DNA from 3 places in the Pedobacter sp. KLB.chiD genome. Region 3 is predicted to be linked to each of the others. Evidence: riboswitches for the same ligand, from Rfam matches in the RefSeq annotation. Region 3 holds a riboswitch; each other region holds the start of a gene.
What was found. A riboswitch is a leader RNA that binds a small molecule or an ion and turns the genes downstream of it on or off. The one in region 3 is predicted to bind S-adenosylmethionine.
Positions count from the first base shown of each region.

Region 1 (10,990 bases), 360 kb from region 3:
AGAGTCTTTAAACAGATTAAACGCTCTGCTTGCCAAGGGTCGTGTTCCCGACGAACCTTTAATATATTTCGTTTGCTAAAGATAAGAACCTAAGCCGTTCATTATCCAATTACCAAACCGTCTAAATGAACAGCGCTGTTAAACTCCAATACCGTAAATTTTCCATTTTCGAAACCCATTTTATAAAGTACTGTATTTTGATGCGGGAATTCGGTCATCTCGCTCAATGGTCTGCCTAACAATAAACATAAAAAAACGCGAATTGCCCTACCGTGCATACAAAGTAAAACCGTTTTTTCTTCGGGCCTCGTCATTAAAACTTCCATAGGTTGTTTCAACCGTTCATAAACGTCCTGAACACTTTCGCCACCTTCAAAATGAGCGGTATAATCTCCGTTTTCCCAGCTTTGTAACATCATTCGGAAAGCCTCACGCGCTTCCTCGGTATTTGGTTTTCCTTCCCATATACCCCAGGCCAACTCATCTAATCCCGAAAGTCTTTCCCAGGGTAATCCTGCATCAATAAACTTCTGCACGGTTTGCCAGGTGCGTTTCAGATCAGATGTGTAAATCTTATCAAAAGGAACATCCTTATATTTTTGATAAAAAGCCTCTGCCTGGGCACGGCCTAAATCATTTAAGTCAGAATTTATACCCCTGCCCTGTACTATGCCCTGCCTGTTGAGTTCTGTTTCGCCGTGGCGTATGATGTATATTTCTTTCATTTATTAAGTTATTGAATGAGTGAGTTTTGAATGATTAAATATCATCTGAAACATAAACCTTAATACTCACTCACTCTATCATTCCTTCATGCTAATATTAATTCACCACTGGTAATTTATAATATTGCGGTTTCTGCTCTTCTTCAAAAACAACATTTTCAAAATCCGTAACCACATTATATAGCGTATCGCGTTCTATTGCTTTTCTGCCTACCTGTTTAATCAGATTAACCAATTCTTTGGTACTCATAGCCGGATTTTGTTCTTCCGCCCCAGCCATGGCGTAAATTTTCGTAGTATCATCCAAAGTGCCGTCAATATCGTCGACGCCATAATTTAAGGATAACTGTGCCGTTTCCCGACTGATCATGGCCCAGTAGGCTTTAATGTGATCAAAGTTATCCATATAAATACGGGCAATGGCATAATTTCTTAAATCTTCTATTACTGAAGATTCGGGCACATTACTCATCTGGTTATGCTGATTTCTGAATTTTAAAGGAATAAAAGTTTGGAAACCACCTGTACGGTCCTGCAGCTCGCGGAGTTTTTCCATATGGTCTACGCGGTGCCAGTATTTTTCAATATGGCCATACAGCATGGTCGCATTACTGCGCATGCCCAGCTTGTGCCACTCTTCATGTATATCCAGCCATTGCTGACCGGTACATTTATCTTTAGCAATTTGTTCCCTGATTTCGGGATGAAAAATCTCTGCTCCACCACCCGGTATCGATTCCAGGCCTGCTTCTTTCATCAAACGCATTCCCGTTGCGTAATCAATTTTGGCCTTTTTGAAGATATAATGGTACTCTACAGGAGTTAACGCTTTAACATGCAAATCCGGACGGTGCTGTTTGATAGCGGTAAACAGTGCCGAATAAAATGCCACATCATACTGAGGAAGGACTCCGCCCACAATGTGCACTTCCGTTACCGGTTCGTCATCATATTTTTTAACAATATCAAGCATTTGCTCCATTGTTAAGGCCCAGCCCTCTTCTTTTTGCTTGATTAAGCGGGAGTAGGAACAGAATTTGCAGTCGTAAACACAAAGATTGGTCGGCTCCAGATGAAAGTTGCGGTTAAAATAGGTTTTATCACCATGTTTCTCTTCCCGGATAAAATTGGCCAGCACTCCGAGATAACCCAATTCTGCATGTTCGTATAAGTACACACCCTCGTCGAAGGTAATCCGCTCTTTATGAAGAACTTTGTGCGCGATGTTTTGTAGTTCAGTTGATAAATTGGTATCAGCTAATATTTTTTCAACTTGTTCAGTTGTATTCATTCCTGATTAATTTTCAACAAAAATACAATATTGAGCCGATTTGAAAATCATTTTCTTGTAACAAACCGTGATTTTTGACAGTCAATCGCAACAATTAATAAAAGATGAACACGGATATTAAGTGGGTATTAATTTAACATCCGCCACAGAAACACGGAAGGCGCGGAAAAAATACAAAAGAAAAAATTTGTATATAGACACATTAGTTTAACAGCCATTGATAGCATAACTACCTCGGTCATTATTCCCGCGCATGCGGGCATCTTAAAGCGCCTGCCTTACGACTCCCATCCGATAGCAATCGGATCGAGTTGGGAATGACGGCATCTTGGAACCTAAACTGTTTTCTAAAATAAATCAGACCCGATAAGAGTGAAAGCGTAACAAACAAAAAAAGCACCTTTTTCAAAAGGTGCTTTAAGGGTATGTTTTTCGATGTTAGATATTATCTTGCTGCAGGCGCAAATGTCAAAATAATATTCGCAGTTCTGCCGCCAAACTCGATTGGCGATTTTAATACCATTTGTGTGCTGGAAAGTTCAGTTAACACTAAACGATAACCTTCGGTTACATTTTTAGCTTTATCACCCTCGTATATCTTTTTAAACTGGAAAGTTTGATCTTTTGGTGCGGCCGACCAGAAAATCGTTTGCATGACCGAACCACAAGCGCTCGACGCCGGTAAAGTGTAAGAACCGTTACCACTATTGGTCAAATTCCATGTGCTCCCCTCAAAACATTTGTAGGATTTCTCTCCGAATAAGCCTTGAACAGCGCCATCAGGCAATCCTTCTAAAGCAACGTTTGTTACCACCCATTCGCGTACAACCGTGCCTCTGCTGCCGGTTACACCTGCAGTTACCCGTTTTGCCGTATTACAGCTTTGTAACATTACCAAAGTAGAACATGCTATGGCGATAGCTATAAATAATCTTTTCATTTTTGTGTAATTTAAATTTTCTCAAACTTGTTACATAAATCTTGCCAAAACCATTATGAGCCGTAAATTAGCGGTAAATTACTAAATTGCGCTTCTATATCAGTTCGTCCAAAATCAATTATCATGAAACCAGAAACCCTTGCTATTCACACCGCTAATCTTGTAAAAATCAATACTGGTGATGTTACTCCGCCGATCAGTTTATCCACCACTTTTTTTCGTGGCGAGGATGGTGGTTATCCTGGGGGGCATATGTATAGCAGGGTAAGCAATCCTAACCGGTCTGCTTTAGAAAACACTGTATGCAAATTAGAATATGGCGAAGATGCGGCAGCTTTTTCTTCGGGCAATACCTGCGGTTTGGCTTTATTTCAGGCTTTGAAACCTGGTAGCCACATCATTGCGCCTGATGATATGTATTGGGGCATTAAAAAACAGCTACTGACGATTTTTAATGATAGTTTGGAATTTGATTTTATTGACCAGACCGATTTAAATCTGATCCAATCAAGCATAAAACCCCATACTAAACTGATCTGGATCGAAACGCCATCCAACCCGCTATTAAAGATTACGGATATTGAGGAAATTGCCAGAATCGCTAAAGCTGAAAACATCACTTTGGTTTGCGATAGCACTTTTGCCTCTCCTGTTTTACAAAATCCGATTTTATTGGGGGCTGATATCGTAATGCATAGCAGCACTAAATATCTAGGCGGACATAGCGATGTGCTTGGCGGAATTTTGATAACCGCGAAAAAAGACGAGTTGTGGGAGAAAATCAAAAATATTCAGCAAACCGGTGGTGCAGTGCCTTCACCTTTTGACTGCTTTTTATTAAGCAGAAGCATAAAAACCCTTGCCTACCGCATGAAAGGGCATTGTGAAAACGGAAAGATTATAGCTGATTATTTAAATAAGCATCCAAATGTTGAGGCCGTTTTTTATCCCGGCCTGAAAGATCATCCTCAGCATGAAATTGCCGGAAAACAAATGAAAGATTTTGGTGGCATGATGTCGTTTCTGGTTAAAGGGGGTGTTGAAGCAGCTCACAAAATGGTCAATAAAGTTAAATTATTTGCGCAGGCAACCAGTTTGGGCGGCGTAGAGAGTTTGATTGAACACCGTTATTCGGTAGAAGGTCCTGACAGTAAAACACCAAAAAATTTACTCCGGATTTCTGTGGGATTGGAACACCCAGATGATATCATAGCCGATTTAGCGCAGGCCTTAGGATAAGACGTTTTCGGTATGGTCATCCCCGGCATGAAGACCAGTTATTAAAATCTTATTTACTATGATAAATCCCTGATCCGTTTAAGCGGATGGTTTGTCGCTGAAAAAATAAATACCTCATTTTCATTAAGTTATTTAAAATTCGAAATTTTATTTTGTGTATTTAAAATAAATTCAGACATTTGAAATATTATTTGGCGGAAAGCTAAATAAAAGTCAATCTTCATAGGTTGATTTATAAAGAAGTGGCGAGAGACTGGCTCCACGACCCACTGGCAACCCTCAGAAAGAGAAGGTGCCAATTCCTGACCGGATAATATGGTATTATCTGGAGATATAAATTAGAACTGATGAAAACATTAAACTTTCGATCGCTAAGCGAACCTACTGCTGAACTAAAAACGGTGAAACCATTTTCTGTTTCTATTGCTTGTTACCATATGTCTGCCATGGCATGTATGTGCTGTTGCATACGGTAATTTAAAAATCTTCCTCTTTTGTTTCTTTCAAACTGGAAGGTCCCGAATCATTGGGATACGCCCTGCAGGCTTTAGGATTAAGCTAAGCCACCCTATTAAATTGTTCAACAAATAAAAACAGCAATCATGTCAACATCATATAAATTTGAAACTTTACAATTACACGCGGGTCAGGAAATAGATCCAACAACAGGTTCAAGAGCTGTACCGATTTATCAAACTACTTCTTATGGGTTTAACAGCGCCGAGCATGGCGCCAATTTATTTGCTTTGAAAGAGTTTGGCAATATCTATACCAGGATCATGAATCCGACCAATGACGTTTTCGAAAAACGTATTGCAGCTTTAGAAGGCGGTGTTGCGGCTTTGGCTGTGGCATCAGGTCAGGCTGCTCAATTTATAGCTTTAAACAATATACTGGAAGCTGGCGACAGCATTGTTTCTTCTTCTCACATTTACGGCGGAACGTATAACCAGTTTAAGGTGGCCTTTAAGCGTTTAGGTGTTCATGTCGATTTTGCAAATCCGGATGTGCCAGAAGAGTTTGAGGCAAAAATTACGGATAAAACCAAAGCCATTTACCTCGAAACCATAGGCAACCCTGCGTTTAGTGTACCTGATTTTGAAAAAATTGCGGCCATTGCCAAAAAATATGATCTTCCATTAGTGGTTGATAATACTTTTGGTGCAGGCGGTTACTTATTTAAGCCATTAGAGCATGGTGCCAACATTGTGGTAGAATCTGCAACGAAATGGATTGGTGGACATGGAACAAGCATCGGTGGAATAATTGTTGACGGCGGAAACTACAATTGGGGCAATGGAAAATTCCCTCAGTTCTCTGAACCCTCTGCAGGTTACCACGGCTTGGTTTTTAGTGATGTTTTTGGTATTGGCGGGCCGTTTGGTAATATCCAGTTCATCATCCGTGCCCGTGTTGAAGGACTAAGAGACCTTGGTCCTGCGCTATCACCTTTTAATTCTTTTCTTCTGTTGCAAGGATTGGAAACCTTATCGCTCCGCGTACAACGCCATGTTGATAATGCCCTTGAACTGGCTACCTGGCTGGAAAATCATCCGTTGGTTAAGGAAGTGCATTATCCGGGATTAGCAAGCAGCAAATACAACAACCTCGCAAAGAAATATTTAAGTAATGGTTTTGGGGCTGTGTTATCTTTCGAATTAAATGGAAGTAAGGAAAACGCCACCCAGGTTATCGATAAGCTAAAATTGGTTTCACATCTTGCGAACGTGGGCGATGCCAAGACCCTGATTATCCAACCATCGGCCACAACACATCAGCAATTGAGCGAAGAAGAGCAATTGGCTGCAGGTGTAAAACCAAATGCCTTAAGGGTTTCAGTTGGTATTGAACATATCGATGACATTAAAGCAGATTTTGAACAAGCATTTGCGGCCATTAACGCACAAGTTTCTTCTGAGAGTTTATCAGCCTAAGCCCGTTTATTTCCCGAATACAGCAAAACAATGAGTACAGCATCAATATATAATCATAACAAACAGTTCAAATTAGAAAACGGAAAGAAAATCCGTAACCTGCAAATTGCTTATCAAACTTATGGAAAGCTAAATGCAGCTAAAGATAATGTAATCTGGGTTTGCCATGCACTTACAGCTAATGCTGATGTTTTTGAATGGTGGGAAGGTTTGTTCGGGAGAAATGCTTTGTTCAATCCTGAAGAGCATTATATTGTATGCGCCAATGTTTTAGGTTCTCACTATGGCAGCACCAATCCATTAAGCAACAATCCGGTAACGGGTTTACCTTATTACCTTTCTTTTCCGCAATTTACCATTCGCGATTTAGTATCTGCACACCAGTTATTGGCTTTGCATTTGGGTGTTGATTATATAAAATTGTTAATTGGTGGTTCCCTAGGTGGGCAGCAAGCTGTGGAATGGAGTATTTCGGAACCGAATAAAATAGAAAACCTAATTTTAATTGCTACTAATGCAGCTCATTCTCCATGGGGCATTGCTTTTAATGAAAGTCAGCGTTTGGCCATTACCACCGACAGGACTTTTTATGCCAACCAACCTAACGGCGGCAGTAAAGGTTTAAAAACGGCCCGTAGTATTGCACTCTTAAGTTATAGAACCTACAGTGCCTATGGCAGTACACAGGTAGAAAGTATAAACGATAAAACTGACCATTTCAGGTCGTCTTCTTACCAGAATTATCAGGGAGAAAAATTGATCAATCGTTTTAATGCTTACAGCTATTATTATTTAACCAAAGCAATGGATAGCCATAACGTAGGCCGTAACCGCAAAAGTATTGGCGATGCTTTAAAATTAATTACGGCGAATACGCTGGTTATCGGAATAGAAAACGATGTATTGTTTCCACTTTCAGAGCAGCAGTACCTGGCCAATCATATTCCCGGAGCAGAATTTATTGCTTTGCATTCTGACTATGGACACGATGGTTTTTTAATTGAAACGAATGCACTGACCAATGTAATCGGAAACTTTATGAAAGAAAGCCGTAACAAAAAGATCATCAAATTACAGCATACTGCTTAAAAAGGTAGGGGGTAAAAGAAACCTGGTACCAGAACAAAAAATTTAAACAAAATACAGAAATAAGAACAGCTCTATCGGTGTAATCGACCTATCTGTTTAATCACTTTAAAATAATGAGTAAGAATTTAAAAATCGGTTTATTTGGTTTTGGGGTTGTAGGACAAGGTTTGTTGGATATCATCCAAAGTCAGAGCCTTAACCTGGAGATCATTAAAATCGCGATAAAAGATCCTAGAAAAAAGCGTACCCTGAATAAGGATCTGTTTACTACTGATCGTAATGAAATACTGAACAATACAGAGATCAATACGATTGTAGAATTGATCAATGATGCCGATGCAGCCTACGAAATTGTAACTACCGCATTAAAAAATGGTAAAAATGTAGTTTCTGCGAATAAAAAAATGATCGCCACGCACCTAAAAGAGCTGGTTGATTTACAACAAGAGTATGGCACTTCATTATTATATGAAGGGGCAGTTTGTGGCAGTATTCCAATTATCCGGAATTTGGAAGAATACTACGACAATGAATTGTTCCATGCGTTAAGCGGAATTTTTAATGGTTCATCCAATTACATCCTGTCGAAAATATTTAACGAGAATCAAAGTTACGATTCCGCATTAAAAGAAGCACAGGATTTAGGTTTCGCTGAAACTGATCCAATTTTAGATGTTGGAGGTTATGATCCGAAATACAAACTGGCTATTGCTACCGCACATGCCTACGGTTTATTTGTAAATCCTGACGCCATTTTAAACATTGGTATACAGAACCTATCCAACCATGATATTAAATATGCACGTGAGAAAAATTTCAAAATTAAATTAGTCCCTACCGCGCGTAAAGTAAATACGAAGGATATTGTGACCTATGTATTACCTAAACTCGTGGCAAAAGATGATTTTCTGTACAATGTAGAAAACGAATACAATGCCGTTGCCGTTCAGGCGGCTTTTGCTGATAAACAGTTTTTCTATGGTAAAGGCGCAGGCGGCCACCCTACCGGTGCTGCAGTACTTTCTGATATTGCTGCCCTACGGTATGACTACCGTTATGAATACAAAAAATATCACTCAGAAAACGGTGTAAAACATACAGAAGAAATTCTTTTAGAAGTTTATTTACGTTACGCAGATGAAGATCTGATTACGTTATTGGAATTTGATCACATCAGCGAGCGTTATGCAGCCAGCAGTTATAAATATGTGGTGGGTACACTCAGGTTGGAAAGTTTGATAAAAAACCGCGATTTGCTTTTAGACCCATCTGTTTTTGTGGCATACACAGGCAGACAGATTTACAAACAAGAGCAATTAAGTGAAAATGTTTTTGCTGCAGAGCTGGCCAGCCTTTAATTTATTTTTTAGAATTATTTTTTTTATTTGTTTTGTTGTTAAGTACAAAGGCCGGAGCGAGTCCGGCCTTTTGCATTAGCTGAATTTTTCTAAAATACGCAGTTAGTCTTTATTTTCTTTATCATTTTTATGGTAAAGCTCAATAAACGCAATCTTCTCTTCTTTTTCGAAATAGGTACAAATCAACCTTAAACCAGCGTTTACTCCCCGGCCTTTTGAAGATTTGCAGGCCATTTTTATTTTAATAACACAGGTCTTAATTTCTAAGTTATATCTGGTGAAGCTAACTGGCGGTTGCTGACTTGGCCTAACCTTTATAATTTTCTTTACCATGTCCAAGTCATCATTTATGTTCAGTACTTTTTTAGCAGAAATTTCAGATCCCTGTTAAATCCGATAAGTGAATCCAAGTACATACATTTAATGATCATCCTCATCGTATACGCTTACAGCATATGGCAATTCTCTGAAAATGCAGGTTCGTAGCTAACATCCGTCCCTTGCTCTGTAAACTCCCATGGCAAATCTTTATGCGAGTAATCGCTTATCTGCTCAATCACTTTATCTATAACATGTTTTAAAATAAAACAACGGTATGATTTATTTCAGAACAACCAGTGTTTTAATTTCGTTTCTCTTGGAATAAACAACCCCGGGGAAAGTCTCGAGGCATTTTTATCAGACAATACGAATTAAATGATAGCAACTATTTTATTTTAATATACTTTTCGATAATCACACGGTCTACCCCAGCCTTTTCTACCTTCTCCACACCTTTCTGAATCAATGTATCGTTATGGATGGCTAACTTAAACTTAAATGTTTTGCCTTCCCAATCTTTGCTTTTATAATATTCAAGTTTTTCAATATAATTATCGCCGTTTAAGATGAAACTTCCTCCTCCCGCATCAAAACTGGTACTGTCCTTGGGGTCAAGGCTATGTTTCAAAAAAGCGAAATGTGTGTTGTTAAATAACTTGATCATTTTAAGTTTCCCAGAATAATCAGTCGTTTTACTGGTTCCATTCTCTATAGTTGTAGCCGAAATCAACTGCCAGGTCCCCTGAATATCAAGGACTGAATCTTTTCTATCTTCGTCTTTATTCGCGCAGGAAAATAAAGAGAAAACGGCCAATAACATTAAGATATTTTTCATAAATCAGCTGATTTATTATTTGTAATATTTATCCTCTGCCCGCCATTTTGATCAGTTTATGTGCAAGGTCTTTGCCTAAATAACGATCAATGATGGTATGCACGACGTACAATATAGGTGTCATTAAAATGGCCACAATAAATTTATAAGTATAATTCACGAGGCCAATTGCGGCAACCATTTTCCAGCTGTAGTGGTATTGCGGATTTAAATAGAATGCAATAAAAATGACCACAAAACTATCGATCAGCTGAGAAACCAATGTAGAACCGGTTGCACGCAGCCATAAAGCACGTTCTCCGGTTATTTTTTTAATGCGATGGAAAATGAGTACGTCAGCCATTTGCCCGATAATGAAAGCTGTGATGGAACCAGCGATAATCCACATGCCCTGTCCAAAAATCCCGGCGAAGGCATTATTCATATTAAGGTCTTCGCCATTGATATTCTGGTGTACCCAGAAATCAGCGGCGCTTAAATGCATTGATCCCCAAACCACCAAAAAAGCAAAAGCAATTAAAATAGAAGTAAGGATAGATAAAAAACGGACCTGTTTTACACCAAAATATTCGTTAATAATATCTGTCATAATGAAAATAATGGGCCAGGTTAATACCCCTGCAGACATTACAAAAGACAGATTTGGAACACCAAACAAATTGATATCGAACTTTTTAAAGCCCAGTGTTTCTTCAACACTAAATAATTTGACACCAATAAATTCTGATAATATAGCGTTTGCTACAAAAAAGCTACCCAGAACGAGCAGCAAACGGCTTTCTTTTGTCTTAAAAGTCATAGGCAATAAATCTAAAAATAATCTGGCGAATTATCACAGAGATTATGCTTTTTACTAGAAAGCTTATCATCACTCAGCTTGCAATTGAATGCTAAACCACAATTTTACAATCTTTCAACGTGTAAATTAGGTTAGCAAATTTAATCTCCCAATCTTTGCGCCTCCGAAAAACAATCAGATTATGGCTGGAAAACAACACTTTTTATTAATTCTTATTTTGGGCTCACTGGCTGCTCTCGGTCCTTTTTCTATTGATATGTACCTGCCTGGTTTTGTTGATATTGCAAAGGATTTAAAAAGTTCCGAATCTACTGTGGCACTCTCTTTATCCAGTTTTTTTATCGGGATTTCTGCCGGCCAGTTATTGTACGGTCCGCTTTTGGATAAATTTGGCCGGAAAAAACCACTGTATTTCGGGTTGGCGCTTTATATCTTCGCCTCTTTTTTATGTTTAGCGGT
Region 1 covers NZ_CP178207.1:2,005,134-2,016,123, reverse strand. The annotation lists gene ACK1I8_RS08115 (histidine phosphatase family protein) at 102-725, opposite strand; gene mqnE (aminofutalosine synthase MqnE) at 823-2,016, opposite strand; gene ACK1I8_RS08105 (hypothetical protein) at 2,462-2,956, opposite strand; gene ACK1I8_RS08100 (trans-sulfuration enzyme family protein) at 3,080-4,195, shown strand; SAM riboswitch class I at 4,425-4,535, shown strand; gene ACK1I8_RS08095 (O-acetylhomoserine aminocarboxypropyltransferase/cysteine synthase family protein) at 4,798-6,129, shown strand; gene ACK1I8_RS08090 (homoserine O-acetyltransferase family protein) at 6,160-7,218, shown strand; gene ACK1I8_RS08085 (homoserine dehydrogenase) at 7,332-8,576, shown strand; gene ACK1I8_RS08080 (hypothetical protein) at 8,679-8,810, opposite strand; gene ACK1I8_RS08075 (hypothetical protein) at 9,283-9,732, opposite strand; gene ACK1I8_RS08070 (queuosine precursor transporter) at 9,761-10,531, opposite strand; gene ACK1I8_RS08065 (multidrug effflux MFS transporter) at 10,713-10,990, shown strand, end outside.
Region 1: it holds a riboswitch for S-adenosylmethionine, as region 3 does, so the genes downstream of both, ACK1I8_RS08095 (O-acetylhomoserine aminocarboxypropyltransferase/cysteine synthase family protein) here and ACK1I8_RS09660 (SusC/RagA family TonB-linked outer membrane protein) in region 3, are expected to answer to the same signal.

Region 2 (10,990 bases), 2.6 Mb from region 3:
CGGGCGAATACCGGCGTATTCTTCTTTAATCAATTCCTGGTTACTCAGGTTTTCATCCTGAGCATAGCCCCAAAATTCCTTACGAACACGTTCATGCATGCGCTCGGCAAAGGCTTCTGCCAAACGATCGGCCAGTGCTTTGGCCATAATGCTGTTGTAATCATCGTAATTGGATTCAAACTCATTCACCAGTTCGTCAATGCCGATCCCTGCGGTTACCGCAAAACCTCCAAAATAATCCTGAATACCGCTTTCTTTCGGTGCAATAAAATCTGATAAAGCATAATAAGGCTGCCCATCTACCTTTTCAGCCTGTTGGCGGAGCGTGTGGATGGTTACCAGTTTGGAGCTTGGAGTTTGGAGTTTGGAGTCGACAGGCAGACTTCCGACTCCGGGCTCCGGACTCCGGACTTCTAAAACAATGTCGTCTCCTACTGTATTTGCTGGCCAAAAACCGATTACAGCTCTTGCAGTTAGTAATTTCTCGTCGAGGATGCGTTTTAACAGAACCTGTGCATCATTAAACAGCTTTTTTGCTTCATCGCCTACATTTTTATCGTCAAAAATTTTAGGATAACTACCGCGAAGTTCCCAGGTATGAAAAAATGGTGTCCAATCAATATATGGAACCAGTTCTTCTAAGGGATAATTATCGAAAACCCTGGTACCTGTAAATTCCGGAACAGGCAAGTTGGGCTGAAAATCAATCTTAAACTTGTTTGCTCGTGCTTCCTCTAATGTCTTAAAGCGTTTATCTGAACGTTTATTTAGATGCGCTTCGCGTGCTTTATCATATTCAGCTTTGATGCCAGCTATATATTCATCTCTCGTTTCTGGGTTCATCAAGGTACTGCAAACCGTAACGCTTCTTGAAGCATCTAATACATGGATGGCAGGTCCTGAATAATTTGGTGCTACTTTTACTGCCGCGTGGATACGCGAAGTAGTTGCGCCACCAATGATCAATGGTATGGTAAACCCTTCACGTTCCATTTCTTTGGCAAAGTGAACCATTTCATCCAGCGATGGCGTAATTAAACCACTTAAACCGATAATATCAGCATTTATTTCTTTGGCTTTTTTGATGATATCCTGTGCCGGAACCATCACGCCCATATCTATAATTTCGAAGTTGTTACAAGCCAGTACCACGCCTACAATATTTTTACCAATATCGTGTACATCGCCTTTTACGGTAGCCATCAATACTTTTCCGGCCGAAGAATTCTGGTCCTGATCAGGATTGTTCAGTTTTTCCTGCTCAATAAAAGGTAACAGATAGGCTACGGCTTTTTTCATTACCCGGGCCGATTTTACCACCTGGGGCAAGAACATCTTTCCAGCACCAAAAAGGTCTCCAACAATATTCATCCCATCCATTAACGGGCCTTCAATTACCTGAATCGGACGGTCGTATTTCTGACGGGCTTCTTCTACATCATCATCCAGGTATTCTACGATACCCTTAACCAACGCATGGGATAATCTTTCTTCAACCGAGCCTTTTCTCCAGCCTTCGTCTTTAACCACTTCTTTGCCTTTGGTTTTTACCGTATCGGCATATTCAACCAACCGTTCGGTTGCATCTTCCCTGCGATTTAACAGGACATCCTCTACCCTTTCTAACAATTCAGGCGGAATTTCCTGGTAAACTTCCAGCATACCGGCATTTACGATACCCATGTCTAAACCTGCGCGGATGGCATGATAAAGGAAAGCCGAGTGCATGGCTTCGCGCACGACGTTATTTCCCCTAAAGGAGAACGAAATATTCGAAACCCCGCCACTTACCTTGGCGTGAGGCAGATTTTCTTTGATCCATCGGGTAGCATTAATAAAATCGACTGCATAATTGTTGTGTTCCTCCAGCCCGGTAGCCACAGTTAAAATATTAGGGTCGAAAATAATATCTTCTGGCGGAAAACCGATTTCATTTACCAGGATATCGTAACTGCGTTTACAGATTTCGATCCGGCGCTCATAATTATCGGCCTGTCCCTGCTCATCAAAAGCCATTACCACTACAGCTGCACCATATTGCATAATTTTACGGGCACTTTCGCGGAATTTATCTTCACCTTCTTTTAAAGAAATGGAATTAACGATCCCTTTTCCCTGCAGGCATTTTAAGCCGTTTTCAATTACCGACCATTTAGATGAATCGACCATGATCGGCAGTTTGGCGATATCCGGTTCGGAGGCAATGAGGTTCAGAAACTTAGTCATGGCAGCTTCCGAATCGAGCATTCCCTCATCCATGTTCACATCAATTACCTGTGCACCCCCTTCAACCTGTTGCAGGGCAACGGCCAATGCAGCTTCGTAATCGCCACCCAAAATCAGTTTGGAGAATTTTGGAGATCCGGTAATATTGGTCCGTTCCCCAATGTTCACAAAAATACTTTCTGGCGTAATGGTTACCGGCTCCAACCCACTTAAGCGCATGTATTGAGGAAGTTGAGGCAATTTTCTGGGTTTGGCTTTTCGTGCATTTTTTGCTATGCAGCCAATATGCTCAGGAGTAGTGCCGCAGCAGCCACCAACAATGTTCACAAAACCGAATGCAATAAAGTCATCAACCAAATGTGCCGTTTCGTGCGGCTGCTCATCGTAAGCTCCAAATTCGTTTGGCAAGCCTGCGTTTGGATAAGCGGAAACATAACAGCCTGCTTTTGTAGCCAGCTCCTCGATATGCGGGCGCATTTCCTTTGCTCCCAAAGCGCAGTTAAAACCAATACTGAGCGGTTTTGCGTGCATTACAGAATTTAAGAAAGCTTCGGCGGTTTGCCCGGAAAGTGTTCGTCCCGAAGCATCGGTAATGGTACCCGAGATCATAATCTCCAGTTTGCGGCCAATTACCTCTTCATATTTTTTAATGGCCACAATGGCCACTTTGGCATTTAAAGTGTCAAAAATGGTCTCAATCAATAATACATCGGAACCACCATCTACCAAACCACGTACCTGCTCATAATAAGCTTCTTCCAGCTCATCAAAATAAACCGCCCTAAAACCAGGGTCGTTTACATTCGGCGACATGGAAAGGGTACGGTTAGTGGGGCCGATAGCACCGGCAACAAAACATTTACGATCTGGATTTGCAGCCATAAATTCATTTACAGCTTCTTTTGCCACCCGTGCGCCTTCAAAACTCATTTCGTAAGAAAGATCTTCCATTTGGTAATCGGCCATGGAAATGCGTTGCGTACTGAACGTATTGGTTTCAATAATATCGGCACCAGCCGCCAGGTACTCCAGGTGTATGGTTTTGATAATATCCGGACGCGTGATGTTAAGCAAATCATTATTGCCTTTTACATCACAGGGATGGTTTTTAAATCGCTCTCCCCTAAAATCTTCTTCGCTCAAGTTGTATCGCTGAATCATGGTACCCATTGCACCATCGATCACCAAAATACGCTTCTCTAATTCTTCTCTTATACCCATTTGTTGTGTAAAATGTGGGATGGCAAATGGAAAATGGCATGATACATCTTCCATTATACATTAATACATCCTAAAAGGCTTATTGAAAAAGTTGGTACGTGAATCGTAATCCTAAACTTATCTGTTTCCGCTATTTGCAGAATAGAATTTAGCACCTTGTAGGTTACAGGTTGCTAAGACTTCGTTGGGTCTAATCCCTCCGTCTTTCTTAATAAGCGTACAAAAATGCAACAAAGCATGATCAATTCCAAAAATTATCGCTTTGCTACCAAATAAAATTACAAAGGCCATGCAATTCTGCACGGCCTTAAGAATATTGTTTTGTTTTTAGCTCTATCTTCTGCTACCGAAAATGCGTAGTAAGAATAAGAAGATATTAAGAAAATCAAGATATAAGCGCAATGCTGCAACAATTGCCATCTTTTTTGACTCTACCTGAAGTACTTCTTCTCCGCTAGCTTCTATACCCTGGCCAATTTGTTTAATTTTCTGAACATCGTAAGCAGTTAATGCGGTGAAGATGGCAATTCCGATAAATGCCATAAATAAACTAAACTGTTCACTCTGAATAAACATATTCACCAGGCTGGCAATAACCAACCCGATTACCCCCACCATTAAAATAGGGCCGAATTTGCTCAAATCGATATTGGTGGTATAGCCCATAAAGGCCATAATACCGAAAATACCTGCAGCACCTGCAAAGCAGCTCACTACTGAACCAGAAGTATAAGTCAATAAAATAAAGCTTAAGCTTACACCGGTTAGTACGGAGTATAAAACAAATACACCTACAAGCGCTGGGTAAGAAAGTTTACTTAAACCAAAACTCATTAATAAAACAAGTCCAAGCGGTGCAAACATGGCAATATACCCAAAAATCGTCATTCCAACTTTACCGGTAGATGGATTAACGGTTAACAGATATTGCATAAATTGCTCATTTGTTCCAAATAAATAGGCCGCTACCGTTGATAAACTCAATGCCACAAACATCCACAAGAAAACGTTGGCAAAGAATTTTTTAGAAACAGATCCTTCCTGAACGAAAACGCTGTTGTTTTGATATTGATAATTTTGTTGTTCCATTTTAATTTTTGTATGTTAAATGATATAAAAATAAACATTTAGTTCAATCTTTTTGTCAGCAGTTCTTCAACTTTTTTAAAGAACTGTAATGGTTTTAGCGTACGCCATGGCAGATTGTCAAATGCACCTCCAAAGTTAATATAATAATCAATGCTGTTATCCCGAAATTCGCTGATCACGTGTTCCTGAAAGTTTACCCCAACAATCCAGCCATCTTCTACTTCCTGAAACCATTCTTCGTAATAACTGTCATCAGAGGCATGGAAATTCAATACATTTTCACCAATCAGGATAAATTTATTAAGCCCTTCATCCATCATCATTTCCAAAATATCACGTTTCAGCAACATAATGTCGTTATTAATGGCATCGTTCCACTCCCCTATAAACTCTATAATGACATAACTGCGGTCATAATCAGCATATAATACCTTCATATACAAGGTATTCGATCCAAATTCGTCCCACTGTGGGTGCAGTAAAAAGTTATAGATCTGCTTATCGAAGTAAAGTTCTGAATATTCGGTATTATAAAATGGCGAACGCTCATCTTCTGCCGAAATATAATCATCTCTCCACTGGTAATAAGGCTCAATTTCGTGCATACTTTTTTTAATTATTGAAGGATTGGGTTTTGAATGAGCGAATGCTGAGATCATTTATACATCACATCACTTTTTCAGTTACTATGCTATCCTTCACTCATTTTTAATGTCCTGCTTCCACAGCTTTACGTACACTTCCGTAACGGTTTAACAATTCAGCTGCTTCATCGTAACCAATGTTCAGTTCGTTGGCCACCATTTGTGTACCACGGTCGACCAGTTTATGATTAGTTAACTGCATATCGACCATTTTATTGCCAACTACACGCCCCAGCTGAACCATAACTGTGGTACTCAACATATTTAATACCATTTTCTGCGCCGTACCAGATTTCATGCGGGTAGAGCCCGTAATAAATTCAGGGCCAACCACTACTTCAACCGGAAAATCCGAAGCCGCAGCAATAGGTCCACCTGTATTACAAACAATGCAGCCCGTCAAAACTCCATGCTTACGTGCCGTTTTTAATCCGCCAACCACATATGGCGTAGTACCTGATGCTGCCAGGCCAACCAAACAATCCTTTTCATTAATCTCAAATTCCTGAAGATCTTTCCAGGCTTGCTCCGCGTCGTCTTCAGCAAATTCTACTGCTTTTCTAATGGCAGTATCTCCGCCGGCGATAATCCCAACAACCCAATCAAACGGCACACCGTAAGTAGGCGGACATTCTGAAGCATCTACTACACCTAAGCGACCGCTTGTACCTGCACCTATATAAAAGAGACGACCTCCTTTTTTCATTCGCTCGGTCACGGCCGATGTTAACTTTTCGATTTGAGGCAAAGATTTTTCAACTGCAAATGCTACAGTTTTATCTTCGTTATTAATGCCCTGCAAAACTTCTAATACCGACATCTGATCAATGTGGTTATAATTAGATTCTTGCTCGGTAACTCTATTCATAAATTTAATTTTGATAAAATTCGGTAAATTCTTTCTAAAAACTAGGCTAAAAATCTAAAAAATATCTGCCATCAATTTTAACTGATTGTACCAGGTGTAATTTAATGTTAAATATTATAAACAAAAGACATGAAAATACAGTTAAAAAATATATCAACCCGCTAATTTTCATAAATTTGCAGTAGCGCCAATGAAAAAAAACACCAGAAACAACATACTCATCGCCTTAAGCTATTCTGTTATCTTAATAGTAGGCATGTTTTTGGGCATCAAATTCATTAAGGATCAAGGCTTTGGCGTTAAAAAAAGTCCCCAGCTTGCTCAAAACAGCGATGAAAAACTAAACGAAATCTTACACATCATCAACGGTAATTATGTTGATGACATCAATACCGATTCACTTCAAAATTTACCTATAGACAGTGTTCTGCACCAACTAGATCCACATAGCGTTTACCTGCCACCAACTGATGTTCAGGATATGACCGATAACCTGGAAGGAAATTTCGAAGGCGTAGGCATAGAATATTATATGCTTAACGATACTATGATGGTTACCGGTGTAGTTAAGGATGGACCAGCATATCAGGCAGGAATTAAACTGGGCGATAAAATCCTCAGTATTGATACTGCAGTAGTAAGCGGACGAAACCTACCTAAAGATCAACTTTCCGGTCGTTTCAAAGGTAAATCCGGAACCGGGGTAAGTGTAGTGCTTTTGCACCCGGGCGCATCACAGAGCAACCGCATTATGGTTACCCGCGGCAAGGTAAACATCAGCAGCATTGATGCAGCTTATATGATCAACAACGAAACCGGTTATGTAAGGATCAGTAAATTTGGCGCCAATACAGATAATGATTTCGCTGCTGTAGCCAATAACCTGAAAGCAAAGGGCATGAAAAAACTTATTCTCGACTTGCGCGATAATGGGGGTGGTTATTTTACCGCAGCTACAGGTCTGGCAGATCAGTTTTTGGGCGAGAACAAACTCATTGTGTATACACAGGGAAAGCATGAGCCGCGCACCGATTATTTTTCTACCGGAACCGGATCCTTTCAAAATGGCAAACTGGCGGTTTTGATTAATGAAAATACCGCCTCTGCCAGCGAGATTGTAGCCGGAGCTATACAAGATTTAGGCCGGGGGATTATTGTTGGCCGCCGTTCTTTTGGTAAAGGTTTGGTACAAGAGCAATTTGCTTTTGGTGATGGCTCTGCACTGAATTTAACTATCGCACGGTATTATACACCATCCGGTAGAAGTATCCAAAAGTCCTACAAAAAAGGTTATGATGCGTATAAACACGAGCTAGACGAACGGATGATGGATGGGGAACTTACGGGAGACCGTACATCTTTCCAGGATTCTATCGAGAAAGCCGAAGGAGTAAATATCCAACCGAGCAAAAAAGTTAGACCGGTTGGCGGAATCCAGCCAGATATATTTGTCAAATTGGACACCAATGGCTATAATAAGTTTTACAGCAATTTAGTTAGCAAAAAAATACTTTCGGATTACGTCTTTAATGTACTCACAAATAAATACAGTGCCAGTTTTGTAGAACAGAACATTAATATCTTTACGATAAACGACAACGACTTTAAGGATTTTATCGGATTTCTTCAACGCAAAAATGTAGCAATAGACCGCTTTCAATTGTACAATTCGAAAAATGTGATCTTAAATGATCTTAAAGCTTTACTGTGTCGCTATTATCTGGGCGACGTAGGTTATTATAAGGCCGTAAACCAAACCGACAATGCCGTGAGGCAGGCACTCCTCAACCTCCAATAGCCATATTTTATATGTTTCCGGTATACGATTAATTTAAGAATTCGAAATTATATTTTAATTTTAAAATTAAAAAAAATATAATATTCTAATTTTAACGATATTATTAACACTATATTCTGTTTTAAGTAAATTTGCCTGCAAATCATATCATTATGGAAACGAGCAAATTAGCAGCAAAAGATCAAAAAGTATTAAAAGACCTTCTGGAAAAAGTTAAGGAACAAACCGATTTATTTTTAGGTTACCCTGTGGCTAAAGATTTTGATTACCAGGCGCTTTCCGACTTTTTAAAATACCCGATGAATAACCTGGGGGATCCTTTTGTGACTTCGACCTATGGTGTTGGATCTCGTGAACTGGAAAAAGAAGTAGTGCATTTTTTTGCCGAACTTTTTCGTGCGCCAGCTGATAATTGGTGGGGTTATGTAACCAATGGTGGTTCTGAAGGTAACCTTTATGGCTTATACCTTGCCCGCGAATTACATCCTAAAGGAATGGCCTATTACTCAGAAGCTACGCATTACAGTGTGCAGAAGAATCTGCATTTACTTAATATGCCTAATATTGTGATCCGTACCCAGAAAAACGGAGAAATCGATTATAAAGACCTTGAGCATACCATTAGAATGAACCGCCACATGCCTGTGATTATTATGGCCAATATTGGCACCACTATGACTGAAGCACGTGATGACGTGGGCAAAATTAAAGCCATTTTGAAAAAACTGGCCATCCAACATTATTATATTCATGCTGATGCGGCACTTTCTGGCACCTACAGCGCACTAATTGAACCAAGACCAGCATTTGACTTTGAAGATGGTGCGGACAGTATCGCTATTAGCGGCCATAAGTTTCTTGGTTCACCGATGCCTTGTGGCGTATTGGTGGCCAAAAAGTCAAACCGCGATCGGATCGCCCGTTCTGTAGCTTATATCGGAAATATTGATACTACCATTACGGGTTCAAGAAATGGCCATAGCCCCTTATTTTTATGGTACACCATTAAACATTTGGGCATAACAGGTTTAAAAAACAGAGCCATGCACAGTTTAGCAACAGCGGCTTATACCGAACGAAAACTTCAGTCGTTAGGTATCTCAGCCTGGCGGAATGCCAATGCCATCACCGTAAATTTCCCGACCCCTTCTGCAGAAATCTGCAAAAAATGGCAGCTTGCGGCTGAGCATGGAAATTCGCACATCATCTGCATGCCAAATGTAACGCAATCGCATATCGACCTCCTCATTACCGACCTTAAAGCCGAATTGGTATTGCAAGATTGAGTTTATACAAACATTTCAATACGGCTGACGTTTAATGATGATATATATATTGAACAGATTTAAATGAAAATAATCATCGTAGGGGCTACAGGCACACTGGGTAAAAGAGTAGCTGAAACTTTTTCGCAAAAACACGAAATCATCCGAGTTGGAAATACCAAAGGCGATATCCAGGTTGACATTACCAATGAAGCATCGATTAAAAATATGTTTGAGCAAATCGGAGCTTTCGATGCCCTGATCAGTACGAGTGGGAAAGGTCCTTTTTCGCCTGTTAATCAGCTTACGGGCGAAGTATTTAAAAGTGGCTTGCTTGATAAACTACTGGGCCAGGTTAACCTGGTGCTTATCGGCCAGCATTACATTAACAAAGGTGGCTCATTTACATTAACTTCGGGTATATTGGCCGAAAATCCTGTTGCCGCAGGTTCAGTATTGAGTACTGTAAATGGTGGCCTGAACGCATTTGTTATGGCAGCTGCCCCGGAACTTGGAAACGGGATCCGCATAAATGCCATCAGCCCTAACGTGGTTGAAGATTCGCCTGCTTATTTCGATTCTTTCCCCGGAGAGATCCCGGTTACCATGGAAAAGGTAATTAAAGCTTATGAGAAGAGTGTATTGGGTATTATAACGGGACAGGTGATTAGAGTTTATTAACGACCTGAAGCATGTTGAAAAAGTCTGCAATGTGATGATTTAATAAAAGCCTATCGTAAAATTACACTTATCCAAAAGTCCAAAGTATATATTAGCCTTTATAACCAAACGGGTATGATAGAAACAGAACGCCTCATTTTAAAACCTTTAACGCACGATCAGCTTTTAAAATATATTAAAGACGATCATTCTTTAGAACAAGAATTTGGCCTTTTACCAACTAAAAAAAATATTTCTCCTTCGCTTCAGAAGGCGTTGGAACAAACGATTTTACCTAACGTATCTGATCAGGACAAGGATTATCTATACCATACTTTATGGACAATTATATCCAAACCAGACAACAGGATGGTAGGTGATATCTGTTTTGTTGGTGAGCCTGATCAAAATGGCGAAATCGAAATCGGTTATGGCACTAATAAAGAATTCAGGGGCAGAGGATTTATGACTGAAGCGATTGGAAGATTAATTGAATGGGCCAGGGAACAGCCTAAAGTAAAATCAATTTTTGCTGCCACAACAAAGGACAATGTGGCCTCTTATACCATTCTAGAAAAAAACAACTTTATCCATATTGGTGAAGTTGATGATATGTTAAGCTGGAAAATAGAATTAAAGTAAGCTTCACTGCCAATGCTACTAGTCTTAGCCTACCGCAAAGATATTGTTTAGTTTTTTGCTACTTTATTAATTTAAAACGAAGACACGGAAAATTACGGAATAGTGCTCGCGTTTACCATTCTCATTTGCAAAGAGGAGGCCTTGAAAATGCCGATTTTATCTACTTTCGATTCCTATTCCCACGTTACAAATGTGGATCTCCTTCATCCTCGTTACAAACCAGGACGATAGTAAAATATTGAAACCTGGTCGAATCAAAGGATAAATAAGTTATCTGTATAGCTATAATATTAAGATATTACAATACAATCTCAAATAAACTTAAACTGATTCCTTCATAATGTTTTGGTAATCCATCTGTTTTTTCCATGGTTACTACCCCAACATAATTAAACCCACAATCGGTATAATATTCCAGAAGCTTTTTATTATCCGCCCAGGTATCCATTCTAATAAATTTAATGTTATTCCCTACCGCATAATCTTTAGTCCATTTTATAATTTCCTTCACAAAAGCATAACCCCTAAAATCAGGATGGGTTACAATCCTATGGATATAAATTGCATCATGATCACG
Region 2 covers NZ_CP178207.1:4,938,342-4,949,331, reverse strand. The annotation lists gene metH (methionine synthase) at 1-3,447, opposite strand, end outside; SAM riboswitch class I at 3,562-3,665, opposite strand; gene ACK1I8_RS20475 (Bax inhibitor-1 family protein) at 3,781-4,536, opposite strand; gene ACK1I8_RS20470 (hypothetical protein) at 4,575-5,141, opposite strand; gene murQ (N-acetylmuramic acid 6-phosphate etherase) at 5,245-6,048, opposite strand; gene ACK1I8_RS20460 (S41 family peptidase) at 6,239-7,846, shown strand; gene ACK1I8_RS20455 (histidine decarboxylase) at 7,999-9,132, shown strand; gene ACK1I8_RS20450 (short chain dehydrogenase) at 9,196-9,792, shown strand; gene ACK1I8_RS20445 (GNAT family N-acetyltransferase) at 9,907-10,413, shown strand; gene ACK1I8_RS20440 (GNAT family N-acetyltransferase) at 10,712-10,990, opposite strand, start outside.
Region 2: it holds a riboswitch for S-adenosylmethionine, as region 3 does, so the genes downstream of both, metH (methionine synthase) here and ACK1I8_RS09660 (SusC/RagA family TonB-linked outer membrane protein) in region 3, are expected to answer to the same signal.

Region 3 (10,990 bases):
TGTATATTGTACTTTAGCCCAGTGCTGTGCAAACAGCAAACTTGAATTCATGTTATTGGTCACGCCCCAATAGCTGTCAGCAGTAACTTTCGTGGTCCCGGTAAGCAAATAATCTGGCTGTGCAACTTCAGGTGCATTGGGATTGATATTTACCTCGTTCAGCTCTTTTTTACATGATGTAATGGCAATGGCCAAAATAGCCACTATATATAGTTTTTTATTTTTCATGATGGAATATTTAAAATTTAACATTCAGGTTGATACCATAACTGCGGGTGCTTGGATTTGATAAACTTTCCAAACCCTGACCATTACCGGTATTAAAGGCCACTTCCGGATCAATATCAACCGTATTGCGGTGGATGATCCACAGGTTACGGCCAACCAGTGATACCGAAACACCTTGCAAACTTAATGGACGAAGCCACTTTGCCGGCAGGTTATAGCCTAATTTCACCTCACGGAGTTTTACATAAGATGCATCGAAAATATTTGCTTCATCTATATTTCTGAATGATTTGTAATACTGTTGAGCGGGCAATATCTTCTCGTTGCGTTTGCCATCAGCGGTTACGCCATCAAAAATAATCCCGTCATCGTACACCGTAGCTCCCGCCGGAGCAGCTCCACTTACCCTCACGGTTCCATTTGCCTTGTTGTTATCAGGGTAATAATAGGAGATTCCGCCATATTCAGCTGCTCTTCCGGGAAGTGTTGAAGCCAGAACACCGGTATAAGTTCCTGTAGCATAAGTTCCGTTATAGATAGAGCCACCAAAACTGGCATCAACCAGAACGCCCAAACTGATGCCCTTATAGGTAAAAGTATTGTAAACCCCACCAATCCAATCTGGCGTATATTTGCCCAATACCTGCTTGGTCGGATTTGTGGCTGGTGCACCCGTAGCATTAACAATGATGTTTCCGTTGCCATCTCTTAAAAAAGCGGTACCAAATAACGATCCGTAAGGCTGCCCCACTGTTGCAATTACCTGGGCCGAATTGGAAGCCACCACATAATTGGTTAATAGTTTTTCAGCATCAAGCTCAATTACCCTGCTTCTGTTTGCTGCGAAATTGAAATTTACATCCCAGGTAAAGGTTTTTCTGATTGGGGTAACGCCCAATTGGGCTTCAATCCCTTTGTTGTTGATTTTTCCGGCATTAAGCAATTTTGAGCTGAAACCAGTACTTTGGCTTACATCTGCTGCTAAAATCTGATTGTAACTATTGGTGTTATACGCGCTTAAATCGAAACGTAATCTTTTATTAAAGAAAACTGCTTCAAGACCAAGTTCCGTAGAAGAGGTCGCTTCAGGTTTTAAGTCAGGATTCAGATCTATAGTGCCAGTGGTAAGCTGAGGATTGCCATAAAATGGTGCACTGAAAACATAGGTATTGATTAAGCGGTAAGGATCTGCATCTTTACCCACTTTAGACCATCCACCACGTATTTTTAAATAGTTTAGGGCTTCACTTTTGATATCGAATGCTTCAGTTGCTACAAAACTTCCGTTAAATGAAGGGTAGAAATATGACCTGTTTTGTGCCGGTAAGGTAGACGACCAATCGTTACGTGCGGTAATGTTGGCGAAAAGATAATTTCTGAAACCGATCTGTCCGGATACATAAATACTATACGATTTTAAACGCGACAAATTATTGGACGAAACCAAGGGATCGCGTGAATTTTTAAGGTTGTACAATCCTGCAATAGCCAGTTTAGGTGCGCTCTGGTCATTTTGCTCAATATACTGTCTGCGGATGTTACCGCCACCCAGTAATTCCAGGCTAAAATCTTCACTCAACTGTTTGTTAAAATTTAAAGTTGCATCGGTATTATTTTCGTTTACGGTAAAGGCACTTTCGGTATACGAGCCAAACGGTGTGCCATTGGTACCGTAAGCGATTCTGATTTTACGCCTGTCGTTGTAATAATCCGTTCCCGACCTGAAATTGAAATTTAGTCCGTCAATAATTTTATAATTAATGGCTAAACTTCCAATAATCCGGTTACGGTTTTGCGATACAGTATTTTCGTAAGCTACCCAATATGGATTGCTGTAATAGCTATTGTTCCAGTTAAACGTTTTTCCATTTTCATCCAGATAGTTTTTTAACTGGTTAATATCTACCTGGCGGCCAAACCAGGTAAACTGCAACATGGTACTGGTTGATCTTGAACCACCTGTACCAGGTAAGTTATCAGAACTCAATTTACTGTAATTTGCATTAGCCGTTAAAGTTAGTTTTGGCGTTATTTTTAATGAAGTATTTAATACAAATGAATTTTTACCTTGTCCGGAGTTAGGCACAATTCCAACCTGTTTCAGGTTATTGTAAGAGATCCGATAATCATATTTTTCACCGGCATCTGCAACAGATACACCATTATTCAGGGAATATCCGGTTTGAAAGAAATCCCGGACGTTATCCGGATGAGCTACAAATGGAACCGCCACACCTTTTGAAAAAAACTGCGGAATTAATCTGCCATCCATTTTTGGTCCCCAGCTCTCATCTACCCCATCATTAAGGCCTTTACCAGCCCCATCCACATAACTGAACTTACCTTCCGACCCCTGTCCAAATGCATTTTGATAAACCGGCAGGGTAAGCAAAGTTTCCAGCACGGCATTGGAGTTAACCTCAATGCCCAATCCTTTTTTTGATTTACCGGTTTTGGTCTTAATTAAGATTACACCCGCCGCAGCCCTCGAGCCATATAATGCTGCCGCATTTGGTCCTTTTAAAACACTAATTGATTCTATATCTTCTGGATTGATATCTGAAATGGCATTCGCATAATCCCTTGCGCCTGCAGAATTTAACTGCGAGTTATCTACCGGAATTCCATCAACTACAAATAATGGCTGGTTATTTCCGGCTATGGAGGTTTCCCCTCTGATGACTACGCGGGAAGACCCCATGCTCCCCTGACTATTCGTTACCCTTACACCTGCAATTTTTCCCGCCAGTGCATTGACCAGATTCGATTCTTTAGCTTCAGACAAATCCTGCCCTTTTAATTCCTGAACAGCATAACCAAGCGATTTTTTCTGTCGCGAAATCCCCAATGCGGTAACGACCACCTCATCCAGTGCATTATCGCTCGATTGAAGAATCACAGAGATCGGGCCCTCATTTTTATTCACCGGTATTTCCTGTGTTTTGAAGCCGATATATGAAAATACCAGTGTTGCTTTTTCAGGTGCAGTTATCGAAAAAGCACCCTTACCATCAGAAATGGTGGTTTGTTTGGTTTCTTTGATTAAAATGGAAACACCGGGAAGTGTTTCTCCATCTGCCGACCTCACGGTTCCGGTAATGGTGGCATTTTGAGCGAATAAGTGCTGCGTAATAAACAGCAGCAAGCTAAACGCTATTGATTTAAAATTTGTGAACATGTGTGTGTAATTAATGATTAGATTAGGGATAAAAATTTGGCAAAACAATTCCACCACGGCCAAAAACCGTGTTTTCAGTTTAATAAAAAAAGGAAGCGTTAGCTTAAGAGCCTATTTAAATAACTTTACTTCAACAGGGCCTGCGCATTCGGAAATAGGCATCATCAAGGGATTTTAACTCGTCTGTTTTTTTCATTTCAATGGTTTTCTATAAAACATGTTACCTATCAAAAGCAGCATCGGGTAAAAAAAAGAGCACCCCCTTAAATCAGAAGTGCCCCGTATATTTTAGCTCAGGATCATGCAAACTACTGACTTAACTACCCCAGAGTCATCCGGGATGGAATTAGCACCATTTCTAAAAACTAGATGGTTGCTAAGGCTTCACAGGGCCATTCCCTCCGCCTTTCTTGATAAGTATTTAAAAATAACTGGGGCAAAGTTATAATTAATTCGATTTATCCTATAGTTTTTATAGATTTTTATTGAAATATTTTTTCTTTGGTGATTCCATCCGTATATTTGTCGACTAAATTAGTAGATTAACATACACCCCAATGAAACTGAAGTTCATTTTAATTGCCGTATTGGCCATATCAACATCTTTAAGTTATGCACAAAACAGCACCGTAGCCAGTAGTGTAAAACCAAAGGCTTTTGTCGCATTGGGCAACTGGCGTGGTGTAGCTAAAGTAAAAGAGGGACTCGAAATTCCTTTTAATTTCGAAATCCATGAAAAAAATGGTAAGCAAAAATTGTATTTCCGTAATGCTGAAGAAAGTTTCGAAGGTGGTTTGGTAAAACAAACGGGCGATTCACTTTTTGTTAAACTGGATCAGTTTGACAATGAGTTGGCATTTGCAATAGATGGCAATCGGTTAACAGGAACGCTACGTAAACAAGATAAAGGCGGAAAACCTCTAACCATTGATGCGGAACGCAAAAATTACCGTTTTAAAGCAAATAAACCTGCGTCGGCAGACTATTCCGGAAGTTATGATGTGATTTTTACATCGCCGAACGGCAAGGAAGAAAAAACAGTAGGTTTATTTAAGCAAACAGGGAACAGACTGACGGGAACTTTTCTCCGTGTAACCGGCGATTCCCGCTATCTCGAAGGTATTGTGGAAGGGAACGAATTTCAACTTTCGAGTTCCATTGGCTCCTCTCCTGCTTACTATAAAGGAACTTTCCAGGCAGACGGCACTTTAAAAGGTGAGGTTTTAAGCGCAAGAGGCAGTCAGCCTTTTACCGGAAACAAAAATAAAGATGCTGCCCTGCCAGATCCTTATCAGCTTACCTACTTAAAAAAAGGATACAAAACACTTGATTTTAGTTTTCCTGATATAAATGGTAAAAAGATTTCCTTAAAAGATGAAAAATACAAGAACAAGGTAGTGATTTTAACCATTACCGGAAGCTGGTGCCCTAATTGTGTAGACGAAGCCAGTTTTATGGCTCCATGGTATAAAAAGAATAAAAATCGCGGTGTAGAGATTATAGCCTTGCATTATGAACGTTCAACTGAGCCGGAATATGCAAAAAAAGTAATGACCCGTTTCCGTGAACGCTTTGGTATCGAATATGATCAGGTATTGGCAGGCACTGCCGATAAACAAGCGGTATCTGAATCATTACCCGCGCTTGATTCCTTTTTATCGTTCCCAACAACCATCATCATCGATAAACAAGGAAATGTGGCCCAAATCCATACGGGTTTTAACGGGCCGGCTACCGGTAAATTTTATGATGAATTTGTAAAAGAGTTTAATACAGAGATTGATACTTTGCTGAAGAAATAGTGTCATAATCATCCAGGATCTTTTTACATTGGTTGGTGTGACACACCGATAGAAGACATCGCTACTGGCACGAAAGATTTCTTTCTGCTTTTCACGCAGGAACGATTTTCCGTAATAGATCGGATCTTCTTTTTTTGGAAAGGTATTGCAGTGCACTTCGGGTTGGGCAGTCCTTCTTTAAGCTATTATCTTTTGTGAATGCTTAGCGGGAACTTTTTGGGTTGTGCGCCAAAAAGGATAGCCGCTGCAATAAGGTTTATTTAATTAGGGCCTGTATAAGAAACAAAATAGCGTTTCGAACGCTGATCCTGGCAGTAGCCGTGCATTTAGCCCTGGGGAAGCGGTATCCCTGAAGCGCAGCGTAAGGATATAGCGGAGAACAGGAACGACCTTTAATCATACTGATGACACTGCGCTTCAAAAAAAAGTTATATTTTTTCTTTTTTTGGAAAGGTATTGCGGTGCACTTCGGGTTGGGCAGCCCTTCTTTCCGCTATTATCTTTTTGTGAATGCTTAGCGGGAACGTTTTGGTTTGTATGCCAAAAAGGATAACCGCTGCAATAAGGTTTATTTAAAAAAGGGCTTCTGCAAGGAAAAAAATAGCCATCTGCACGCTGATCCTGGCAGTAACCGTGCATTTAGCCCTGGGCGAAGCGGCATCCCTGAAGCGCAGCGTAAGGATATAGCGGAGAACAGGAACGACCTTTAATCAAACTGATGACACTGCGCTTCAAAAAAAAGTTATATTTTTTCTTTTTTGGAAAGGTATTGCAGTGCACTTCGGGTTGGGCAGCCCTTCTTTCCGCTATTATCTTTTTGTGAACGTTTAGCGGGGACTTTTTGGGTTGTGCGCCAAAAAGGATAGCCGCTGCAATAAGGTTTATTTAATTAGGGCCTGTATAAGAAACAAAATAGCGTTTTGCACGCTGATCCTGGCAGTAACCGTGCATTTAGCCCTGGACGAAGCGGCATCCCTGAAGCGCAGCGTAAGGATATAGCGGAACTACCTTTAATCATACTGATGACACTGCGCTTCAAAAAAAGTTATATTTTTTCTTTTTTGGAAAGGTATTACAGTGCACTTCGGGTTGGGCAGCCCTTCTTTCCGCTATTATCTTTTTGTGAACGTTTAGCGGGGACTTTTCGGGTTGTGCGCCAAAAAGGATAGCCGCTGCAATAAGGTTTATTTAATTAGGGCCTGTATAAGAAACAAAATAGCGTTTCGAACGCTGATCCTGGCAGTAGCCGTGCATTTAGCTCTGGGCGAAGCGGCATCCCTGAAGCGCAGCGTAAGGATATAGCGGAGAACAGGAACTACCTTGTAATCATACTGATGACACTGCGCTTCAAAAAAAAGTTATATTTTTTCTTTTTTTGGAAAGGTATTGCAGTGCACTTCGGGTTGGGCAGCCCTTCTTTCCGCTATTATCTTTTTGTGAACGTTTAGCGGGGACTTTTTGGGTTGTGTACCAAAAAAGCATAGCCGCTGCAATAAGGTTTATTTAATTAGGGCCTGTATAAGAAACAAAATAGCGTTTTGCACGCTGATCATGGCAGTAACCGTGCATTTAGCCCTGGGCGAAGCGGCATCCCTGAAGCGCAGCGTAAGGATATAGCGGAGAACAGGAACTACCTTTAATCATACTGATGACACTGCGCTTCAAAAAAAAGTTATATTTTTTCTTTTTATATTTTTTCTTTTTTGGAAAGGTATTGCAGTGCACTTCGGGTTGGGCAGTCCTTCTTTAAGCTATTATCTTTTGTGAATGCTTAGCGGGAACGTTTTGGTTTGTATGCCAAAAAGGATAGCCGCTGCAATAAGGTTTATTTAAAAAAGGCTTGTACAAGGAAAAAACGGTCTGCTCCTTTTTTATTGTCTTTCTGAACGCTGAAGAATCTTTTTACACAAACGTAATTCATGGTCGGTGTCTCACCGACCATGAGAGCGTTTTCAGTTAATTCAACTCAGGTTGATTCAGGCTATCTCACATATTTTGAAACAAAATCAACGATTGTTTTCTTGGGAACCACAACCGTAGTTGTGCGGCTGAACCTGGCGATGTTGATTCCATAAAAATGTCCATCCCAATCAAAAACAGGCGATCCGCAGGCGTTTGCTTTAATGGCGGCATCATGTACAAAAATAGCATTGAAACCATCCCTTCGCTCCGATTTCCCACCTTCAAATTTATCTGCAGGGTGATTAGAGAGCGATTGTCCCCTTGCCCCGAGCTTGAGAGTTTTGTTCATTTTACCTGATGCATTTACCCACTCGAACATAACCTGGTCGTCTGCCCAATATTTTAATATTTCAGGAGCGAATTCACCTGCATTTTTGATGGATTTCCCATTAATGCTGATGAGCTCATCGCCGACTTTTATCCCTGCTTTTTCTGCCGGGCTACCTTCTTTGATTAACGAGAACTGAACCGGGCTGGAATGATACACCACCATTGCGCCTAAATAAGGCTGGCTATTTATTTTTGGTAAATTGAATTGAGTACTACCTAAAACACTGTGCATCACTTCACCAGTGGGGCTTATACTGTACAAGAATTTACCCATATCTATGTCAATGGTGTCGGTATCAACAATATTTAAGTCAATTCCTCCAATTATATCCTGTTCGAGCGCTAATAAAACCAGGTCATTTTCCTGGTCTTTTTCTACGAATTTAACCGGTACTTTCGTTCCGTTGATATCACATTGTACCTCTTCGCCAACCATGGTGTTTTTGCTTAGCAAAAATTGCTTTTTACCATTATTCAGCGTTTTAACATTTAACAAACAGGCGTTGATATGCTGCTTTTGTCCTTTTATGGTGCTTGTAATCGTGAAACAACTGTTTTTAATTTCAGGCGCATCAAAATCGGGGTGTAAAGCGTTCATTCTGCTTTCTTTCTGCAATTGCAAAAACAAAGGATCGATTTCGACACGATCCGTTTTTTCAGGGAAAGCCGTGTAAAGTCTTTCACTGTTCAGGGCTGTCCAATATTGGCGATAAAGATCAACAGGAATTTCAAAATTCATGTTTTCATCAACATCAATGGCACTGTGCAATCCGATTACGCGGCCATGATAATCGAATAAAGGCCCGCCAGAATCACCTGGTTCCATTTTGCAGGTGGAGCGGATAAAACCATATTCATTTTTTACTTCTGCAACATGGCCCAACCTTAAAGTGGGCAGGCTTTGGTTCAGCGTTTCAGGGTAAGAAATACTGATGCAAGGTTCATTTTTAAGCAAACTGGCTGAATACCCCATCTCTGCGAATGGGTAGGAACCTTTATCGGTAATTTTCATCATGCCCACATCCGGAATACCTGGGGTTTCTTTATTCTCTATTTTACCCAATGCCATTGCGATACATTCACGTCCATCAGGAAAAAAGACCTTGTAATTTTTACCCGGGAAAATGGTATGGGCAGCCGTTAAAATATAACCGTCTGCACTGACAACCACACCACTAAACTGGCCGCTGGTCCTTTGGTTCAGCTGTACATCGAAACCCCACATCCGCACACTTGCCGGGTATGCTTTTTTCACCGCCTGGGCAATGGTATGTTGAAATTTAGCTACCTGCTTTTTCTGTGCAGTAACATGTAGGCTAAACAGCAACGCGAAGGTTGCTGTTATGGCCTTTAGAAAGTTATTCATTTTTCTATGATTTTTCGGGCTGAAGCTTAACCGTCGCCACTCTCCATAATTAGTTGAAAATTTCAGCAAGCTTTTTATTTAACGGTTCACCTCGCAGGCCATTTCCGATAATTTTGCCCTGTGCATCTACCAGAAAACTGGCAGGAACTGCACGTACTCCATACAAACGGCCCACTTCGTTATTCCAGCCTTTCAGGTCAGACACATGGATCCAGTCTAAACCATCTTTTTCTATCGCTTCCAACCAATTCTCTTTGACGTGATCCAATGAAACTGAAATAATCTCAAAGCCTTTATCTTTATAAGTTTGGTATTGCTTTACCAGGTTTGGATTTTCAGCCCTACATGGACTGCACCAGCTTGCCCAAAACTCAACCAATACCACTTTTCCTCTTAAACTGGCCAATGAAACGGGCTTGCCAATCACATTGTTCTGGGTAAAAAGAGGGGCTGCATTTCCAACCGCAGTAATACCGCTCGCAGCGATACGTTGTGCAAGTTCTTTGCCCATATCGGTTTCCCGGTATTCTTTGTTCAAGGCATTAAAAATTGGCTGAACTTTGGCCACATCAACCTTGCTTCCTGCTGCTTCCGAGAGCGCAACCAGGGCGAAATAAGAACTTGGATTTTCTTTCGCAAATTGAAACTGTTTATCTGTTCTGTTCTGGATATTTTTTCTGAAGCGCAGATCTACCGCTTTTATATAAGCCGTATCTTTCTGTTGCTCTGGTGTTCCCTTGTTAAAATCGATGTTAACCGCTTTGGTAAGGGCCATAATGGTACCGCCAATGGCTTTGTTATAGGCATCGTATTCCTGATACACCTTTGAGCCTTTAAAAACTGCATTATCTAAAGAATCTTTTGAACTAATGGTAACCTGCTCTTTCCCAAAATAAAAGTAAATGACGTCACCGGTATAAACGGCCTTATTTTTACCAGCCCCCGTATGATCCAATGCCATGCGGGCATAGGCATTGCCGGAAATATGTCCGGTAAATTTGAAACTTCCGTTAACCAGTGCTACAGAATCTTCATGACTTGCACCATTATCCATGTAATCGATATAGGCTTTAGCAGGGGCGCCCAGTGTTCCTATTTTTCCAGTTAAACTAAAGTTTGGCGTTTGCGCCCAGCTTAAAGCCGGGAATAAAAGGGTCAATAAAACTAATTTTATATTTTTCATTTTGTATTTTTTTTATGATTATAATTTCTATTTACTGTATCATTAATTGTAATTAGTCGAATTGGTCACGTTGAGTCGAGCTTGTAAAGCGCTTGATGAAGTATATAAACGTCTTGTAACACATTTCAAACATTTCCTTCGACAAGATAACATTGACAGAAATCCAATAGAACAGCCATCATCTCGACCAGAGCAACGCGAAGTGCCCACCCGTACGGGCAGGGAGAGATCTTTGGAATAGATTATTGAATCAAATTTAAAAGATTTCTCCATTACGCTACCGATGAAAAATCGGTGAGCTTCAGTCGAAATGACGATACTATTCATTAAAATTTTTCTGTTATCATATTGATTTTTATACCATAAATTATTCAGAATGAGAATTCTATATTTATGAAATAGCCTTAAGCAGATCGTTATTTCCTAATTGCTATATCTACCGGACTACCTGGTATACCTTCAATCTTTTTAACAAATGCGCCGTTCATTCCTGTGGCTATATTCAAAAAAGTAACGGTTTCTTCTGTTCCTACCATTAGGGTTTCCTCATCTTCACTAAGTTTTAACATGGAAATTGTTTTTCCTGCAAAACTGGTCGCCAGTTCCCTTAATTCTTCGTTTACCGGATTATAACGATAAACTTTACCACCATTGGCCATGTAGATTACGCCATTTTTGGCACCGCTCCATTTGGTGTTTTCATTAATCAATTCCTGGCGCACAAATAAGCGTTTATGTTGCGGAGTGAAGGTGAACGGCCCGTTAAACTGGACGTTAAACTTGAGTTCATAAATTTTACCATCGGTTCCTTTGCAATAAGCAAAACAATCTGCATTGTTAAGCTGCTCGATATGAATAAGATCCATCCCCACATTTAACGGGTCAAAAACGTTGGACGTAACCGAATATTGGGTACCAAAATAAACAGGCGTGCCATACAG
Region 3 covers NZ_CP178207.1:2,366,545-2,377,534, forward strand. The annotation lists gene ACK1I8_RS09655 (SusD/RagB family nutrient-binding outer membrane lipoprotein) at 1-228, opposite strand, end outside; gene ACK1I8_RS09660 (SusC/RagA family TonB-linked outer membrane protein) at 239-3,406, opposite strand; SAM riboswitch class I at 3,720-3,826, opposite strand; gene ACK1I8_RS09665 (peroxiredoxin family protein) at 3,964-5,208, shown strand; gene ACK1I8_RS09670 (trypsin-like peptidase domain-containing protein) at 7,190-8,866, opposite strand; gene ACK1I8_RS09675 (redoxin domain-containing protein) at 8,916-10,049, opposite strand; gene ACK1I8_RS09680 (PKD-like family lipoprotein) at 10,466-10,990, opposite strand, start outside.